4 regions of the Variovorax palleresanus genome follow, and region 3 is predicted to be linked to each of the others. Evidence: predicted binding sites of a transcription regulator. Region 3 holds the regulator's gene; each other region holds the start of a gene.
The links. Region 3 encodes sigma-54, which starts transcription at its own class of promoters, with help from an activator protein. Its sites were predicted from a motif close to TGGCANGNAANCTGCTTT; they were not measured.

Region 1 (4,206 bases), 1.8 Mb from region 3:
GAAATGCGCCACGCAGGCCTCGGCACCAGGTCCGCCAGCGACATGGGGCATCTGCCGCAGACTGGCGCCGGCTCGCGCGGCGGCATGGTGGACGCGATGCTGGCCACGTCGGCGCGGCGCAAGGTGTTGATCCACATCAACAACAGCAACCCGATCCTCGATGCCGCCAGCGCGCAGCGCCAGGTGCTCGAAAGCCATGGCATCGAGGTGGCCTACGACGGCATGGAGATCTCGCTGTGAAGGCGGCCGACCCGTCGTTGCGCTGCGCCGGCAGGCAGGGCGCAATGCCCGCCTGCCACCGTGCGTCCCCGCGCTGAAGGGCACGGAGACGCGCTCCGCCGCTCACGCGGGCTTGGGCGCCCAGGCCATGCACCAGCCCTTGGCCGCGACCTGCTTGCGCCCGAACATCGCGCAGCCCGCCCACCCATCCGTGGGTGTGCCCTGCCACATCGCGCAGTTCACGCATTCCTGCGTGGCCGCATGGCGGGGGTACTTCTTCTTGTCGACGTTCTTCGTGTCGTGCTTGTAGCCGAGCTGCACCGACGTCTCGTCGTTCTCCTCGGCCCGCGGCGGCGCGGCCAGCACGCGCACCGGCACTGCCGCCAGCAGGCAGGCGCCGCCGACCGCGCGGCCGACGAAATCCCGGCGGGAGGCATCGCGGCTCCCTTCGCTGTTGCGATTCGTCATGGCGCCTCCTCAGTTGGATGCGGTGCGGACATCGCCCGCCCGTGCGGTGCGCGTGCTGCCGGTGGAGGGGATCTTGAAGACCCACACCATGCCGCCCTGCTCCAGCAGGTTGACCTTCTTGGCCACCTCGCCGCCCCACAGCGGCACCGCGCCACCCCAGCCGGAGACCACGGCCACGTACTGCTCGCCGCCCTGCTGCCAGGTGACCGGCGGCGCAACCACGCCCGAGCCGGTCTGGAACTCCCACAGCACCTTGCCGGTCTTGGCGTCGGCCGCCTTCAGGTAGCCCTCTGGCGTGCCCCAGAACACCAGGTTGCCGCCGGTGGTGAGCACCCCGCCCCACAGCGGCGCGCCGTTCTTGACCTCCCAGGCGATCTTGCCGGTCTTGGGATCGACCGCGCGCAGCGCGCCGATGTAGTCCTCGTTGAGCGGCTTGATGGTGAAGCCCGAGCCCAGGTAGGCCGCGCCCTTCTTGTAGGCCACCGGTTCGTTCCAGATGTCCATGCCCCATTCGTTGGCGGGCACGTAGAACATCTTCGTGTCGGGGCTGTAGGCCATCGGCATCTGGTTCTTGCCGCCCAGGAAGCCCGGGGCCGCGAAAACCGAACTGCCCTTCTTGCCACCGTCGCCGTCGACCGGGTTGCCCGGACGGTTCGCGGCCACGAAGTTCGGCCGGCCGGTCTTCAGGTCGATGCCGTCGGCCCAGGTCGTCTTCCTGACGAAGGGAAAGGCATTGAGGAGCTGGCCGGTGGTGGCATCGTTGACGTAGAAGTAGCCGTTGCGGTCGGCCTTGCCGCCCACGCGCCGGCCGTCCATGTCGAAGGTGACGAACTCGTTCACGCCGTCGAAGTCCCAGCTGTCGCTGGGCGTGTTCTGGTAGTGCCACTTGATCTGGCCCGTCTTCACGTCGATGGCCACGGTCGCGCATGAAAACAGGTTGTCGCCCTTGCGCAAGTGGCTGTTCCACGGCGCCGGGTTGCCGGTGCCGAAGTAGGCCAGGCCGGTCTTGGCATCGAAGGTGCCGCCCAGCCAGGTGGCGGCGCCTCCGGTCTTCCAGAGGTCGCCCGGCCAGCTGTTGTTGACGGTGCCCGAGATGCCCGCCTCCTGCTTGTTGCCGTCCTTGTCGTAGGTGTAGCCCATGTGGCCTTCCACCGTGGGGCGCGACCACACCATGCGGCCCGTCTTGGCGTCGCGCGCCTCGACGCGGCCGACGATGCCGAACTCGCCACCCGACACGCCGGTGAGGATCAGGCCGTTGGCGATGATCGGCGCGGCGGTGGCCGAGTAGCCGGCCGCGTAGTCGTCGATCTTCTCCTTCCAGGCCACGTCGCCGGTGTTCTGGTCGAGCGCCACCAGCTGGGCGTCGAGCGTGGCGAAGATCACCAGGTTGTCGTACAGCGCCGCGCCGCGGTTGACGACGTCGCAGCAAGGCATGATGCCCTCGGGCAGGCGGTGCTCGTACTTCCACAGCTTCTTGCCGGTGGTCGCGTCGAGAGCGTAGATGCGCGAGTAGGAAGCGGTGACGAACATCTTGCCCTTGTGGATCACGGGCTGCGCCTCCTGGCCGCGCTGCTTCTCCCCTCCGAAGGAAAAGGCCCATGCCGGCGCCAGCCGGGACACGGTGCCGGTGTTGACCTGCTTCAGCGGCGAGTAGCGCTGGCCCTGGGTGTTCACACCCCAGGTCAGGACGTTGCCGTTGGTGGTGGCTTCGGACTGGATCATCTTGTCCGTGACTTGCGCGCCGGCACTGCCGGCCGCGGCCAGGCCGATGGCCATGAGCGCGTTCAAGAGCTTCAATTGCATGGGGTGTCTCCTCGTGGGTGTGGATAGCGGCTCGGGCGTGCCTGCAGGCATGCCTTCACGAGGATTGGGGGCAATGTCTGTGCCACGCGCCAAGCCGCCTTTCAGGCGCCATCCAGGGCGTCGTCGGGGCTTTCGGTCGCGGGTTTTCCCGCTGCACTGCTACAAGGTCGAACGTTGCGGGAGCTGTGACCGTTGCATCTCGCCACAGTGGCCATCGATCGCTACAACGCCGCGGTGCCCATGACAAAACGACCAGGCAGAAATGGCTGAAGCGCCCATGCGCGGCCCGGCACCCAGGGCTACCGTGGTGCCATGTCTACTTCGACATGAACGCCAAGCCCAGGAGCCAGCCAATGAAGGATCGCATCAATCCCCATGCCGCCCCGACTGCCCACCTGATTCGCCGCGTTGCGCGCTCCACCGCCGTGTTGACCATCCTCCTGTCTTCAGCCTTAGCTGGGGCGCAAACAGGTGGAAGCCAGAAGGCGAACAAGGGCGAGATCCAGCGCGGCCGCTACCTGGTGATGATCGCGGGCTGCAACGATTGCCACACGCCCGGCTACGCGCCAAAGAACGGCGAGGTGGACGAGAAGCTGTGGTTGACCGGTGACGCCTTGGGCTGGTCCGGCCCGTGGGGCACCACATACGCGGTCAATCTGCGCTTGTTCATGGCTGACATGAGCCAGCAGCAGTGGGTGAAGCATGCGCGCGTCATGACGCCCCGCCCGCCCATGCCATGGTTCAACGTGCGCGCGATGACCGACGCAGACTTGAAGGCCATCTACACCTACACCCGCTCGCTCGGCCGCGGCGGCGATCCGGCGCCCGCGTATGTTCCGCCGGGTACCAAGCCTGGCGGCCCGGTGGTGCAGTTTCCGGGATGAACGACTTTCGCCGCAGGCAGGGCTGCGGCAGAGGTAAGGCTGGGTGAAGGTGCGAGATGGCCTGCCCGGAGGGGATCGAACCCCCGACAACCTGCTTAGAAGGCAGGTGCTCTATCCAACTGAGCTACGGGCAGATTCCGGGCCGGACAGAAGAAGAAAGAAGCTTGGCTGGCACACAAGGTCTTGAACCTTCGCACCCGCGGCCCCAAGCAGGGGCCACACCAGGCAAATCAGCGGCTTGGCCGCTTCTGCTTCCGCCGGGAAGGCCGAATTCTACCCACACATCCACGTACGGGCCTGCCGGTCCGCTGCCTGCTCGCAACCGTACGGTTGATGCCACTCGTCGCCTGAAGGCCTACACCGCTGCGCGCGAGCGGCTGTCGCGGCATGATGCTGCCATCTGCAATCTTCAGCACATGCACACCGCAGAACCGGACCCTCGACCGCTCTTCCCTTCGTGGTGGCGCCTGGGCGCGCTCGCCTATACGGCCGCGGGCGCGGTGTGCGTGGTTTCGTCCGCGGCTTTCCCCGAGAGCGAGACGGCCATGCTGGCGGCCATCGCGGGGGCGTTGCCGTGGTCGCTGGCGTTGGTGACGCTCGATCTGGCGCCGGGCGTCGCGCAAACCGCACTCATCGTTCTTGCGGGAGGATGGGCCGTCAATGCGGCGCTGCTGTGGTGGTTGGCGCTCAGGCGCACCCCGCGCCGAACACCATCGCGGGGCGACTGACGGCTTTCTCTTGCGCCGGCGCGGCAGACGCAAGGTGCCGTCAATCAGAATGAGAATGCCTTTCGGTGCGATCATTTCGCCGTTCGATTCCGCGTTCCTCGTCC
Region 2 (4,206 bases), 2.3 Mb from region 3:
AGCACCAGGCCGACGATGCCGATGACGAAGATCGCGATGATGATGTTGGCGACGTTGAGGTTGTTCCACTCGTCCCACACCCAGAAGCCGATGCCGACGCCGCCGGTGAGCATTTCGGCCGCGACGATCACCAGCCACGCGGTGCCCACCGCCAGGCGCACGCCGGTCAGCATGTAGGGCAGCACGGCGGGGAAGAGGATCTTGGTGAAGATCTTCCATTCGCTGAGGTTCAGCACCTTGGCCACGTTCATGTAGTCGCTCGGAACCCGCTGCACGCCGACCGCGGTGTTGATCACCATCGGCCAGATCGAGCAGATGAAGATGGTCCAGATGGCCGCCGGGTTGGCGCCCTTGAACACCAGGAGGCCGATGGGCAGCCATGCGAGCGGCGACACCGGACGCAGCAGGCTGATCAGCGGGTTGAACATGCGCGAGAGAAACTCGAAGCGCCCGATCGCAAAGCCGGCCGGAATGCCGACCGCCGCGGCGAGCCCGAAGCCGAGCGCCACGCGCTGCAGCGACGAGAGCACGTTCCAGCCCACGCCCTGGTCGTTCGGGCCCTTGCTGTAGAACGGATCGCTGAACACCGTGAGCGCCTGCTGCCAGGTGGCGAGCGGCGAGGGAAAGCCGGTGGTGCTCTTCATGGCAACCAGCTCCCAGATCAGCACCAGGAGACCGAAGCCCGCGAGCGGCGGCAGAACGCGCATCCAGAAGGCGCGCAGGTCGATGGATATGCGTGGCTTTTGCTCCCTCTCCACTTTGGGGAGTGGGATGGGGAGGGGGGCAGCTTCGGCGCGGGGCGCTCCCTCACCCCGGCCCTCTCCCGCACGTGGGAGAGGGAGAGATGCGTCCATCGGCGAATGAAATACAGCGCTGACCATGGTGTGTTTCTCCTCAGGCGTCTCAGACGTGGATCTTGAAAGAGTCGGCATATTTCTTCGGGTCCTTGCCGTCCCACACGGAGCCGTCGAACAGCTTGCTGGTGCGAAGCACGTCCTTGGGAACCGGCGTCTGCGTGGCGGCGGCGGCCTGCTTGTAGATGTCGATGCGGTTGATCTCGGTAGCCACCTTCAGGTAGTCCGGATGCTCCTTGAGCAGGCCCCAGCGCTTGTGCTGCGTGAGGAACCACATGCCGTCGGACAGGTAGGGGAAGGTCACGGCGCCGCCGTTGTAGAACTTCATGTGGTTGGGGTCGTCCCAGCTCTTGCCCATGCCGTTGACGTAGCGCCCCAGGATGCGCTGGTTGATGGCGTCCACGCTGGTGTTGACGTAGCTCTTGTCGGCAATGGTCTCGGCCATCTTGTTCTTGTTCTGCAGGCCCGCATCGATCCACTTGCCCGCTTCGATGATGGCCGCGGTGACGGCGCGCGCGGTGTTGGGATACTTCTTGACGAAGTCGCCCGTGGTGCCGAGCACTTTCTCAGGGTGGTCCTTCCAGATGTCCTGCGTCGTGATGGCTGTCACGCCGATGCCGTCCATGATCGCGCGCTGGCCCCAGGGCTCGCCCACGCAGTAGCCGTCCATGTTGCCGACGCGCATGTTGGCCACCATCTGCGGAGGCGGCACCGTGATGTTCTTGACGTCCTTGAACGGGTCGATGCCCGCCGAGGCCAGCCAGTAGTAGATCCACATGGCGTGGGTGCCGGTGGGGAAGGTGTGGGCGAAGGTGTATTCGCGCTTTTCGGTGGCGATGAGCTTGGCGAGCGAGGCCGCGTCCACCGCGCCCTTGTCGGCCAGCTTCTTCGACAGCGTGATGGCCTGGCCGTTGTTGTTCAGCGTCATGAGCACGGCCATGTCCTTCTTGGGACCGCTCAGGCCCAGGTGCATGCCGTAGACCAGCCCGTAGAGCACGTGCGCCATGTCCAGATCGCCGTTGGAGAGCTTGTCGCGCACGCCGGCCCAGCTGGCTTCCTTGCTGGGCACGATCTTCACGCCGTATTTCTTGTCGATGCCCAGCACCGAGGCCATCACCACGCTGGCGCAGTCGGTCAGCGGGATGAAGCCGATCTTCACTTCCTCCTTCTCCGGCTTGTCGGAGCCCTGGGCCCAGACGGCGGCGCGCAGGGCGGGATCGATTCCCACGGCGCCAATGGCGGCGGCTTGCAGTACGCGGCGGCGGCTGAGGCGGGTTTTCAGCAGGTCGGTCATGTGACGGGCTCCGGTTGAAGGACAGACAAAAAGGAAAAGCAAAAAACAAAAAAGGCGTCCGCACCGCGCGAGGGCCGCTCGAAAACGAGCCCTTGCGGGGTGGGGACGCCTTTGTCCGATGTCGGTAGTCAAACACCCGCCGTTGGGTGCTGCCTGCCTGGGACCCGAGGGTCCATGTACTACTTCAGCAAACTGTGTGCCAGCTTTTCGGCACTCCAGCCGCTATCAAATAGGCAGCAGAAGATCGACTGCCTGTGCGCGGCACGGGGGGTTGGACCGGAAAGTCGGCTGCATGCACGATTGTTGTGCGCCGCACCAATTCGAACGCCCGTGCCCGCTTCTTCAGCGTTGGGACGCCTCGGCCACGGGAAGGTAGTCGGCCATGGCGAGCATCGACTCGGCCACGTCGACGAGCCGGCGCTTCTGGTTCATGGCTGTCTTGAGCAGCATCTTGTGGGCTTCGGCCTCGGTCATCCGGCGGTGCGCCATCAAGAGGCCCTTGGCACGCTCGACCAGCTTGCGCTCATTGAGCGAGGCCCGCACGGTCTCGAGCTCGTCGCTCATGGCCTGCAGGCGGCGCGATTGCTCCTGAACCATGTCGAGCACCGAGCGCTCCAGGTGCCGGCCGTACTGGGCGGGCTCGGTGGCCTGGGTGCCGGCGTCGTCGAAGAAGGCCGCGCCTTCGGTTTGGGGCGCCAGGGCACCAAGCACCTCCTCGTACCTCTGCAGTTCGCTGCGCGCCTGCGTGGTCTTGCGGGCGCAGAGCTCGCGCAAGTCGGTGGCCAGCCGGTCCTCGACGGTCTTCATGGTGTCGATGCGGCGCGTGCAGCTGTCGAACCACGCCTGGCTCAACCGGGAGTCGGGCACGGCCGCCGAAGCCGCCTGGGCCGACGTCACGCTCATCCGGCGCATGCGTTCGATCTCGGCCGTGGCCGCGTCGGACTGGCTGTGATGCCAGAGCGCCAGCACGCTGCTGCTGGAGAAGTCGGTGAAGACCTGGAAGCAGCGTTCCTGCAGTTCGATGAGATGCAGCCATTGCTGGCGCTGTGACTCGTCGCGGCGGCCCACGGCCAGCGAGGCGGCGCCGAAAGCGCGCTCCTGGCCCGCGAATTCCTTGCCCTGCATGAAATTGAACATCGCGACCAGGAGGCGCGAGATTTCGGGGTCGGTGGCGCCATCGGCCGCTTCGAACACCACGGCCAGCAAACCGGCGACGAGCTTGGCGAATGCCGCAGTGGCCTGCGCGGGCGTCAGCTCGAGCGCGCCGACGCGGCGGCGCAGGGCAGGCAGGCCGTCGAACCCGGGGAGCACCCAGGCAATGCGGCTGAAGAGGCGGGCGCTGTTGCCGGCGGTGGCCCCAGGACGCGCCTCGGTCTCGAGCTGGTCGAATCCGGCGCGTACCGCCTGTTCGAGTGCCAGGCATTCGGCGATCTGCGGGTCGCGCTGCTCGGCGAAGCGGACCCCTCGCGAGGCGAGAAAGACGTTCGACATGCCGCGCTCCCGCTGCAGCGCATGAACCAGACGCGCGATCAGGCCGACCAGGTCGCTGGTGCGCGCGAGCTGGTCCAGCTCGTCGATTTCGCACTTTCTGGCGGCGATCAGAAAACTCAGTCCGGATTTCATGGTGGGGAGGGGGAGCCACAGCCTCGCTGCAACATCCGTGCCGTGCGGACATTCTGCGCCGCCTACACTCGCAGCATGCTTCTCCTGGGTATCGAATCTTCTTGCGACGAAACCGGCGTGGCGCTGGTCGAATCGCACGGCAACGCGCTGCCGCTGCTGCGTGCGCACGCGCTGCACAGCCAGATCGCCATGCACCAGGCCTATGGCGGCGTGGTGCCCGAACTGGCCAGCCGCGACCACATCCGCCGCGTGCTGCCGCTGACCGAAACCGTGCTGGCCGAGGCGGGGCGCTCGCTGGCCGAAATCGACGTGGTCGCCTATACACGCGGGCCAGGCCTCGCCGGGGCCTTGCTGGTGGGCGCGGGCGTGGCCTGCGCGCTGGGCGCGGCGCTCGGCAAGCCGGTGCTCGGGGTGCATCACCTCGAAGGGCACCTG
Region 3 (4,206 bases):
CAATGCAGAGCAAGTTTCGTGCCTCTATGACATTGCACTCCTACTCCAACACCACTCCTCTTGTTCGCCGCTTCGGCCGCCTGGCTCGCCTGAGTGTTGGCGCGCTGTTGCTGGCCGGTCTCGCCTCGGGCGCCCTGGCCGAGACGGCCGACCGCACCAAGCCGATGAACATCGAGTCCGACGCCATGCGTTATGACGACCTCAAGCAGACGAGCGTGTTCACGGGGAACGTGCTGGTCACCAAGGGCACGATCATCATCCGCGGCGCGCGCATCGACGTTCGGCAGGACGCCGAGGGCTACCAGTACGGGGTGGTCACGGCGGCTCCCGGCAAGCGGGCCTACTACAAGCAGAAGCGCAATGCGCCCGACGAGTGGATCGAGGGCGAATCGGAGGTCATCGAGTACGACAGCCGCGCCGACAACGTCAAGTTCATCCGCAATGCCGTGATGCGCCGCCTGCTGGGCGCCACGCCAAACGACGAAAGCAGCGGCGCGCTCATCGTCTACGACCAGAGCAACGACACCTACACGGTCAACGGTTCCACCGTGCCGCCCAACACCGGGGTGAATGCCCCCGCGGGCGGTGGGCGGGTGAAGACCATCCTGACGCCCAAGAGCGCCACGGCGCCCGCGCCAGGCGCCTCGGCGCCGGCCGGCGGACGGGCCGCGCCAGCAGCGCCCCAGCCGGCACCCGGTGCCGGCCTGCGGCCGAGCACCACGCTCAGCGGCAGCGAAGGGGAAGGGCGCAAGTGATAGAAACCGCTGGAAGCCACACCGCCGATGGCACGCCGGGCAGCCGCCTGGTGGTGCGCGGCCTGCAAAAAAGCTACGGTAGCCGCAAGGTCGTCAAGGATGTCTCGCTCGACGTTCAAAAGGGCGAAGTCGTGGGGCTCCTGGGCCCCAACGGCGCCGGCAAGACCACTTCGTTCTACATGATCGTGGGCCTGGTGCGGGCCGACGCCGGCGAGATCACCATCGACGGCGAACCCATTGCGCACATGCCGATCCACCGGCGCGCCCGCATGGGCCTGAGCTACCTGCCGCAGGAAGCCTCGATCTTCCGCAAGCTCACGGTCGAGGAAAACGTGCGTGCCGTGCTCGAGCTCCAGCGCGAGCCCGATGGCAACGGCAAGCCCGCGCCCCTGTCGAAGCAGCGCACCGAAGAGCGGCTCTCGGGGCTGCTGGCCGACCTGCGCGTGGACCATCTGCGCGATTCCCCCGCGCTCGCGCTCTCCGGCGGCGAGCGGCGCCGGGTCGAAATTGCCCGCGCGCTGGCCACCCAGCCGCGCTTCATCCTGCTGGACGAGCCCTTTGCCGGCATCGACCCCATCGCGGTGATCGAGATCCAGCGGATCATCAGCTTCCTGAAGGAGCGCGGCATCGGCGTGCTCATCACCGACCACAACGTGCGTGAAACGCTGGGCATCTGCGATCACGCGTTCATCATCAGCGACGGGCATGTGCTGGCACAAGGCACACCCTCGGAGATCGTCGACAACGCCGAAGTACGCAGGGTGTACCTTGGCGAGCACTTCCGGATGTAAGGGAGGAGCCGGTCTCCATGAAGCAAGGGCTGTCCCTTCGCGTTTCGCAGCATCTGGCGCTCACACCGCAGCTGCAGCAGTCGATCCGGCTGCTGCAGCTCTCCACGCTCGAACTGAGCCAGGAGGTCGAGCAGATGCTCGACGAGAACCCGTTCCTCGAACGCACCGCGGAAGAAGCGGCGCGCGAGGAATTCGGCCTCGATGCCATCGATACCCCGATGCCGCGCGATGAATCATCGGGCGAGGCCGGCGAGAGCGACTTCGCCTCGGCTCCGGCGAGCAGCGCGGCCACCACCTCCAGCGAAACCACGGCCGCGGCCGAAACCGACGTTCCCGCCGCCGACGCCACCGAGCGCGAGCCCGACTGGGAAGGCGACGGCACCGTCGACATGGCGCCGGACGACAGCGAGTGGGGCAGCGATGCTCCCGCGCGCCAGAACAACCTGGGCGACGACGAGCGCGCCGACGCCACCGAACTCGCGCGCAGCCAGGAGTCGCTGCAGTCCTTCCTGCACCGGCAGGCGCTGAGCCTGCGGCTCAACGAGAACGACTGCGCCGCGCTGCGCTTCCTGATCGAATCGCTCAACGACGACGGCTACCTCGAAGATTCGCTGCCGGCGCTGGCCTCGGGCCTCGCGGGCGACGACAACGACCAGTTCGACGAGCTGGTGCATCACTTCCAGGTGGCGCTCGGCCTGCTGCAAAGCCTGGAGCCGGCCGGCGTCGGCGCGCGCGACCTGGGCGAATGCCTCGGCATCCAGCTGCGCGCGCTCGCCAGCGAAGACGAAACCGAAGAACACGCCCTGGTCCGCAAGACCGCCATCGCCATCTGCAAGCAGCCGATGGAGCTGCTCGCGCGGCGCGACTTCAAGCGCCTGGCCACGCTCACCCGCACCAACGAAGAGCTGGTTCGCTCGGCGCTGCAGATCATTTCGCGCCTGGAGCCCAAGCCGGGCCGCCGTTTTGTCGATGTCGAGCGCAACATCGTGATCCCCGACGTGATCGTCACCAAGATCGGCCGCGGCACCAACGTCAAGTTCCGCGTCATGCTCAACCCCGAGGTGATGCCGCGCCTGCGCGTGCACGACATCTATGCCGGGGCGCTCAAGTCGCACAAGGGCGAGGGCAGCCAGGCGCTGTCGCAGCGGCTGCAGGAGGCACGCTGGTTCATCAAGAACATCCAGCAGCGCTTCGACACCATCCTGCGCGTCTCCAACGCCATCGTCGAGCGGCAAAAGAGCTACTTCGTGCACGGTGAACTCGCGATGCGGCCGCTGGTGCTGCGCGAGATCGCCGACGAGCTCGGCCTGCACGAATCGACCATCTCGCGCGTGACCACCGCCAAGTACATGGCCACGCCCTTCGGCACCGTCGAGCTCAAGTACTTCTTCGGCTCCGCGCTTGGCACCGAGACCGGCGGCAATGCGTCGAGCACCGCGGTGCGCGCGCTGATCAAGCAGTTCGTGAGTTCCGAGAGCATCAAGAAACCGCTGTCCGACAGCCAGATTTCCGAGATGCTCAAGGAGCAGGGCATCGAATGCGCGCGGCGCACCGTGGCCAAGTACCGCGAGGCGCTGCGCATCGCGCCCGCCAACCTCCGCAAGGCGCTGTAGAAAGCCGTCGATGGCCCCTCGCCGCCTGCTGTCGCGCTGTGGGCACTGGGTCTTGGCCGTGGCGGTGGCGCTGCTCGTTGCCGGCTGCGCCACCCTGCCCGACGAAGCGCCGCGCCCACCCACCCGGGCCATGGCGGTGTCGGCCGACACCGCGCTCGGCAAGATCGCGCTGGCCGCGCAGCCCGACCTCGATCTCAGCGGTTTTCGCCTGATGCCGGGCGGCGATTTCGCCTTCGACACGCGCATCCAACTCGCGCGGCGCGCCCAGCGCACGCTCGACGTGCAGTACTACCAAATCGAGAACGACGAGACCGGCCGCTACCTGCTGCGCACCCTGCGCGATGCGGCGGAGCGGGGCGTGCGCGTGCGGCTCTTGATGGACGACCTCTACACTTCGGGCGAGGACGAACTGCTGCTCGGCCTGGCCGCCACGCCGAACGTCGAACTGCGCCTCTTCAACCCGTTTCCAGCCGGGCGCGGCAGTCTGCTCAAGCGCTTCGCGGCCTCGCTCTTCGACTTCAGCCGCGTCAACCGGCGCATGCACAACAAGCTCTTCATCGCCGACGGCGCGATGGCGGTGGCGGGCGGCCGCAACATCGGCAACCAGTACTTCAGGCGCACGGCGGGCGAGAATTTTCTCGATCTCGACACCTTCGTGACCGGCGCGCTGATGCCGCGTCTCGGCACCCTGTTCGACCAGTACTGGAACAGCGTGTACGTGCGGCCGATCCAGTCGGTGGTGGCCACGGGCCTTTCGCGCGAAGAACTGCAAAAGCGCTTCGAAGCCGCCACCGGCCCCGACACCACGCCGCCGCCGCCGCGGCCCGCCCCCAACGACCTGCTCGGCTACAGCCCGATGGCCGAGGACCTTGCCACCGGCAAGCTCGGCCTGATCTGGGCCCTTGCCGAGGCCTACGCCGATTCGCCCGACCGCGTGATCGGCAAGACGGCGTCCTATGGCGGCGTGCCGCTGCTCGACGTCGACAGCGTGCGCTACAACGTGGTGGAGCAGATGCGCCGCGCGCGCTCCGAGGTGACCATCGTCTC
Region 4 (4,206 bases), 2.4 Mb from region 3:
CGTCGATCAGGATGTTGCGCAGCGTGCGGTCGACCATCCACGCTGGCATGTTCTGGCCGTGGATCTCGCGGTTCTTCGCGATTTCCTTCAGCGCGATCTCGAGCTCGTAGACCTGGTCGTTGCGCGCTTCGTCCACGCGCGGCGCCTGGCTGGTCGGGCCGATGAACATGCCCGAGAACAGGTAGCTCAGCGACGGGTGGTTGTGCCAGTAGAGCAAGAGGCTCGCGAGCAGCTCGGGCCGGCGCAGGAAGGGGCTGTCCGCGGGCGTGGCGCCGCCCATCACGAAGTGATTGCCGCCGCCAGTGCCGGTGTGGCGCCCGTCCGTCATGAACTTCTCGGCCGAGAGGCGGGTTTCGAACGCGGCGTTGTAGAGAAACTCGGTGTGGGCGACCAGTTCCTTCCAGTTGTGGGCCGGATGGATGTTGACTTCGATCACCCCCGGATCGGGGGTGACGGCCAGCATCTTCAGGCGCGGGTCGCGCGGCGGCGGGTAGCCTTCCATCACGATGCGCATGCCCAGCTGCTGCGCCGTGGCCTCGACGGCCGCGACGAGGTCCAAGTAATCTTCCAGGCGGGCGAGCGGCGGCATGAAGACGTAGAGCACGCCCGAGGCGCTGCCTTTTTTCTCGGCCGCGGGGCCGTTGGCGCGCCGCGGGTCGCGCACCTCGACGCACAGTGCGGTGCGCGTGACCCAGTGGGCCGATTCGCCGCGCTGGGGCTGCCGCGTGGCTGGTGTCGCGGAGCGGTCGGCTGCATCGGCCGGGGCCTTGCCGTCGCCTGCGGCTGCGGCATCGCCGCTCGCGGTTCCGCTGCCGCCCGGCGCCTGCATGCGCAGGGCCGCGGGCACCACGGGCGGCGCACCGAATTCATAGGGCACGGCGCCAAGATCGGCGCCCATTGCACCGCCGGCAGGCACGGCATAGCGTGCGCGGTAGTCGGACGAACTCGGCAGTGCTGCGCGCGGCGCGGTCGGGTCGCGCTCGACCAGGTAGGGGTAGTCGCCCTTGCTGGCCCAGGGCTGCGAATCGAGCGGCAGGCGATAGCCCATCGGCGAGTCGCCCGGGATCAGGTAGAGCCGGTCGTCGCGCAGGAACCAGGGGCCGGTTTTCCAGCCCGGGCCTTCGAGCGCGGGAGCGTCCACATCGGCATTGGCGGGTTCGAGCGGCAGCATGTAGCCGATGACGGCGTCGAGCTTTTGCGTGAACACGCGGCGCAGGCGAACCCGCTCGAGTTCGTCGTCGAGCTTCGATTCGAAGGGGTCGACGTTGACCGGCAGGCGGCGTTCGCGCCAGAGGTAGTAATAAACGTCTTCGTAGCCGGGCTGCACGTAGCGCTCGGTGATGCCGAGCTTGTGCGCCAGCACGGTGGTGAAGCGGCGTGCGTCTTCGCTCGTGTAGTGCGTGGGCACGCGCTCGTCGGCAAAGAGCTCGGGCTCGTGCCAGAGCGTCTGGCCGTCGGCGCGCCAGAAGATCGAAAGCGCCCAGCGCGGCAACTGCTCGCCCGGGTACCACTTGCCCTGCCCGAAGTGGAGAAAACCACCCTGGCCGTACTCGGCCCGCAGCTTGTGGACGAGTTCGGTGGCATAGCCGCGCTTGGTGGGGCCGAGCGCATCGGTGTTCCATTCGGGCGCGTCGCGGTCGCTGGTGGCCACGTAGGTGGGCTCGCCGCCCATCGTGAGCCGCACGTCGCCGGCCGTGAGGCGCGCGTCGACCGCGTCGCCGAGCGCCAGCACCTCGGCCCACTGTTCGTCGGTGTAGGGCTTGGTCACGCGCGGCGATTCGTAGATGCGCGTGACCTTCATTTCATGGCCGAAATCGACCTCGGCTTCGTCGACACCGCCTTCGATGGGCGCGGCGCTCGAAGGCGTGGGTGTGCACGCGAGCGGAATGTGGCCCTCGCCGGCCAGGAGGCCCGACGTGGCATCGAGGCCGACCCATCCCGCGCCGGGCAGGAACACTTCGCACCAGGCATGCAGGTCGGTGAAGTCGACCGTGGTGCCGCTCGGGCCGTCGAGCGCCTTCACGTCGGGTGTGAGCTGGATCAGGTAGCCCGAGACGAAGCGCGCGGCCAGCCCGCAGTGACGCAGCAGCTGCACCAGCAGCCAGCCCGAGTCGCGGCAGGAGCCGCTGCCGTTGGTGAGCGTTTCTTCCGGCGTCTGCACGCCGGGCTCCATGCGGATCAGGTAGTTGACGTCTTGCTGGACCTGCTGGTTGATGCCGACCAGGAAGTCGATGGTGCGCTGTTCCTTGCGCTCGATCTTGTCGAGGTAGGCCGACAGGAGCGGCGTGGGTTCCTCGGTGACGAGGTATGGCGCGAGCTCTTCGGCCTGCGAGGCGGTGTACTTGAACGGAAAGTTCTCGGCCTGCGGCTCCAGAAAAAAGTCGAACGGGTTGTAGACCGCCATCTCGACCACGAGGTCGACCGTGACCTTGAACTCGCGCGTCTTCTCGGGAAACACGAGCCGCGCCTGGTAGTTGGCGAACGGATCCTGCATCCAGTTGACGAAGTGATCGGCCGGTTCGACCTGCAGCGAATACGAGATGACCTTGCTGCGGCAGTGCGGTGCGGGGCGCAAGCGCACGACCTGCGGGCCCAGCTGCACCAGGCGGTCGTATTTGTAGTGGGTGACGTGGTGGAGTGCGGCGTGAATGGACATGCGTTTTGTGTGCAGTACTGCGAGATTGCATCGAAAAGATGTCTCTTGTGAGACGCATACTAGCCGAGAAGCAAAGCAATTAACGCGCCATTGAGCGCGGGCCTGGGAGGGTTTGCATCATGTGTTCCGGAGTTTGCTGTTGACGCCGGCGCGGGCGTCCGGTGTCGTCATGGCCGGGTCGTGGGCCTTTGCCGCGCTGGGCGGAACGCTGCTCGGCGCGGCATGCCAGTTGCATCAGGCAGGGCTGTGGAGCGGGGGTGCCTATGCGGCCTTGTTCTTCACGGGTCTCGCGGGGCTGGCCCTGCTTTCGCGGCGATGGCGGCCGATGTTCCATTGGCCTCGTGCATGGCGCATGCTGGCCGGGCTGCCGGTGATCGGGGCCCTGGCCTGCGGAACCTTCGCCGGAGGCGGGCTCGCAGGGTGGCGGGCGGCTGCCTATGCGAGCGGCGCGCTGGACCCGGCCATCGAAGGACGAGACCTGCAGGTGGTCGGTGTGGTGGCACAGATGCCGCAGCGCAACGAGGGCGGTACGCGGTTTCGGCTCGACCTGGAGTCGGCCCGCTGGGCCGATGAGCCCCTCGCATCGCCGCCGCGTGTTCCGGCACGCATTGCGCTCGGCTGGTATCGCGACGACACCAGCCTCTGGGGACGCGCTCCCGAAGGGCGCGCCGCGGCCAGGGGAGACGCGGCCGCCCCGCTGCACGCGGGCGAACGCTGGCGACTCACGGTCCGGCTCAAGGCGCCGCACGGCAATCTCAATCCGCATGGCTTCGACAGCGAACTGTGGCTGTGGGAGCAGGGCGTGCATGCCAGCGGTTACGTGCGAACGGGCGCCCGCGACGCGGCGCCGGCACGTTTGCAGGCCACGTGGCGGCACCCGCTCGAACGTGCGCGCGAAGCGGTGCGAGACGCGGTGTTCGAACGCGTCGCCGACCCCCGGCAGGCGGGCGTGATCGCTGCCCTCGTCACCGGAGACCAGGGCGCCATCGAGCGCAACGACTGGGATATTTTTCGCGCCACCGGCGTGGCTCACCTGATGTCGATTTCGGGCCTCCACATCACCATGTTCGCCTGGCTCGCGGCGCATGCGGTCGGCGCGCTGTGGCGCCGCAGCGGGCGGCTGATGCTGCGCTTTCCCGCACCGCAGGCCGCGCTGGTCGGCGGCGTGTTCCTGGCCGGGCTCTATGCGCTTTTCAGCGGGTGGGGCGTGCCTTCGCAGCGCACGGTCTGGATGCTGGCCACCGCGGCGCTGCTGCGACTCACGGGGCGGCGCTGGCCGTGGCCCCATGTCTGGCTGCTGATCGCGGCGGTGGTGGTCGCCATCGATCCCTGGGCGCTGATGCAGGCCGGCTTCTGGCTCAGCTTCGTCGCAGTCGGGGTGCTGTTCACGACCGGCTTCATGCGGGCGGCCGACGAGAAGACGGGGCCGTCGGCCCGGCTGCTGGCGTTTTTTCGCGAGCAATGGGTGATCACGCTGGCGCTGACGCCGCTCGGCCTGCTGCTGTTTCAGCAGGTCTCTGTGGTGGGCCTGCTGGCCAATGCCGTGGCGA

Region 1: ACJ7Z0_RS26985 (PQQ-dependent methanol/ethanol family dehydrogenase) is a predicted target of sigma-54. The motif match lies at 2,558-2,575, and genes of this name have one in related genera.
Region 2: ACJ7Z0_RS07575 (CmpA/NrtA family ABC transporter substrate-binding protein) is a predicted target of sigma-54. The motif match lies at 2,333-2,350, and genes of this name have one in related genera.
Region 4: ACJ7Z0_RS07015 (transglutaminase family protein) is a predicted target of sigma-54. The motif match lies at 2,729-2,746, and genes of this name have one in related genera.

Annotation. Positions count from the first base shown of each region.
Region 1 covers NZ_JBJNVP010000002.1:4,932,444-4,936,649, reverse strand. The annotation lists gene pqqB (pyrroloquinoline quinone biosynthesis protein PqqB) at 1-240, shown strand, start outside; gene ACJ7Z0_RS26990 (high-potential iron-sulfur protein) at 343-687, opposite strand; gene ACJ7Z0_RS26985 (PQQ-dependent methanol/ethanol family dehydrogenase) at 697-2,490, opposite strand; gene ACJ7Z0_RS26980 (c-type cytochrome) at 2,844-3,374, shown strand; tRNA gene ACJ7Z0_RS26975 (tRNA-Arg) at 3,432-3,508, opposite strand; gene ACJ7Z0_RS26970 (hypothetical protein) at 3,791-4,102, shown strand.
Region 2 covers NZ_JBJNVP010000002.1:812,161-816,366, reverse strand. The annotation lists gene ntrB (nitrate ABC transporter permease) at 1-881, opposite strand, end outside; gene ACJ7Z0_RS07575 (CmpA/NrtA family ABC transporter substrate-binding protein) at 904-2,148, opposite strand; gene ACJ7Z0_RS07570 (nitrate- and nitrite sensing domain-containing protein) at 2,491-3,771, opposite strand; gene tsaD (tRNA (adenosine(37)-N6)-threonylcarbamoyltransferase complex transferase subunit TsaD) at 3,847-4,206, shown strand, end outside.
Region 3 covers NZ_JBJNVP010000002.1:3,131,311-3,135,516, forward strand. The annotation lists gene lptA (lipopolysaccharide transport periplasmic protein LptA) at 27-755, shown strand; gene lptB (LPS export ABC transporter ATP-binding protein) at 752-1,546, shown strand; gene rpoN (RNA polymerase factor sigma-54) at 1,564-3,159, shown strand; gene ACJ7Z0_RS18635 (phospholipase D family protein) at 3,170-4,206, shown strand, end outside.
Region 4 covers NZ_JBJNVP010000002.1:697,627-701,832, reverse strand. The annotation lists gene ACJ7Z0_RS07015 (transglutaminase family protein) at 1-2,656, opposite strand, end outside; gene ACJ7Z0_RS07010 (DNA internalization-related competence protein ComEC/Rec2) at 2,826-4,206, shown strand, end outside.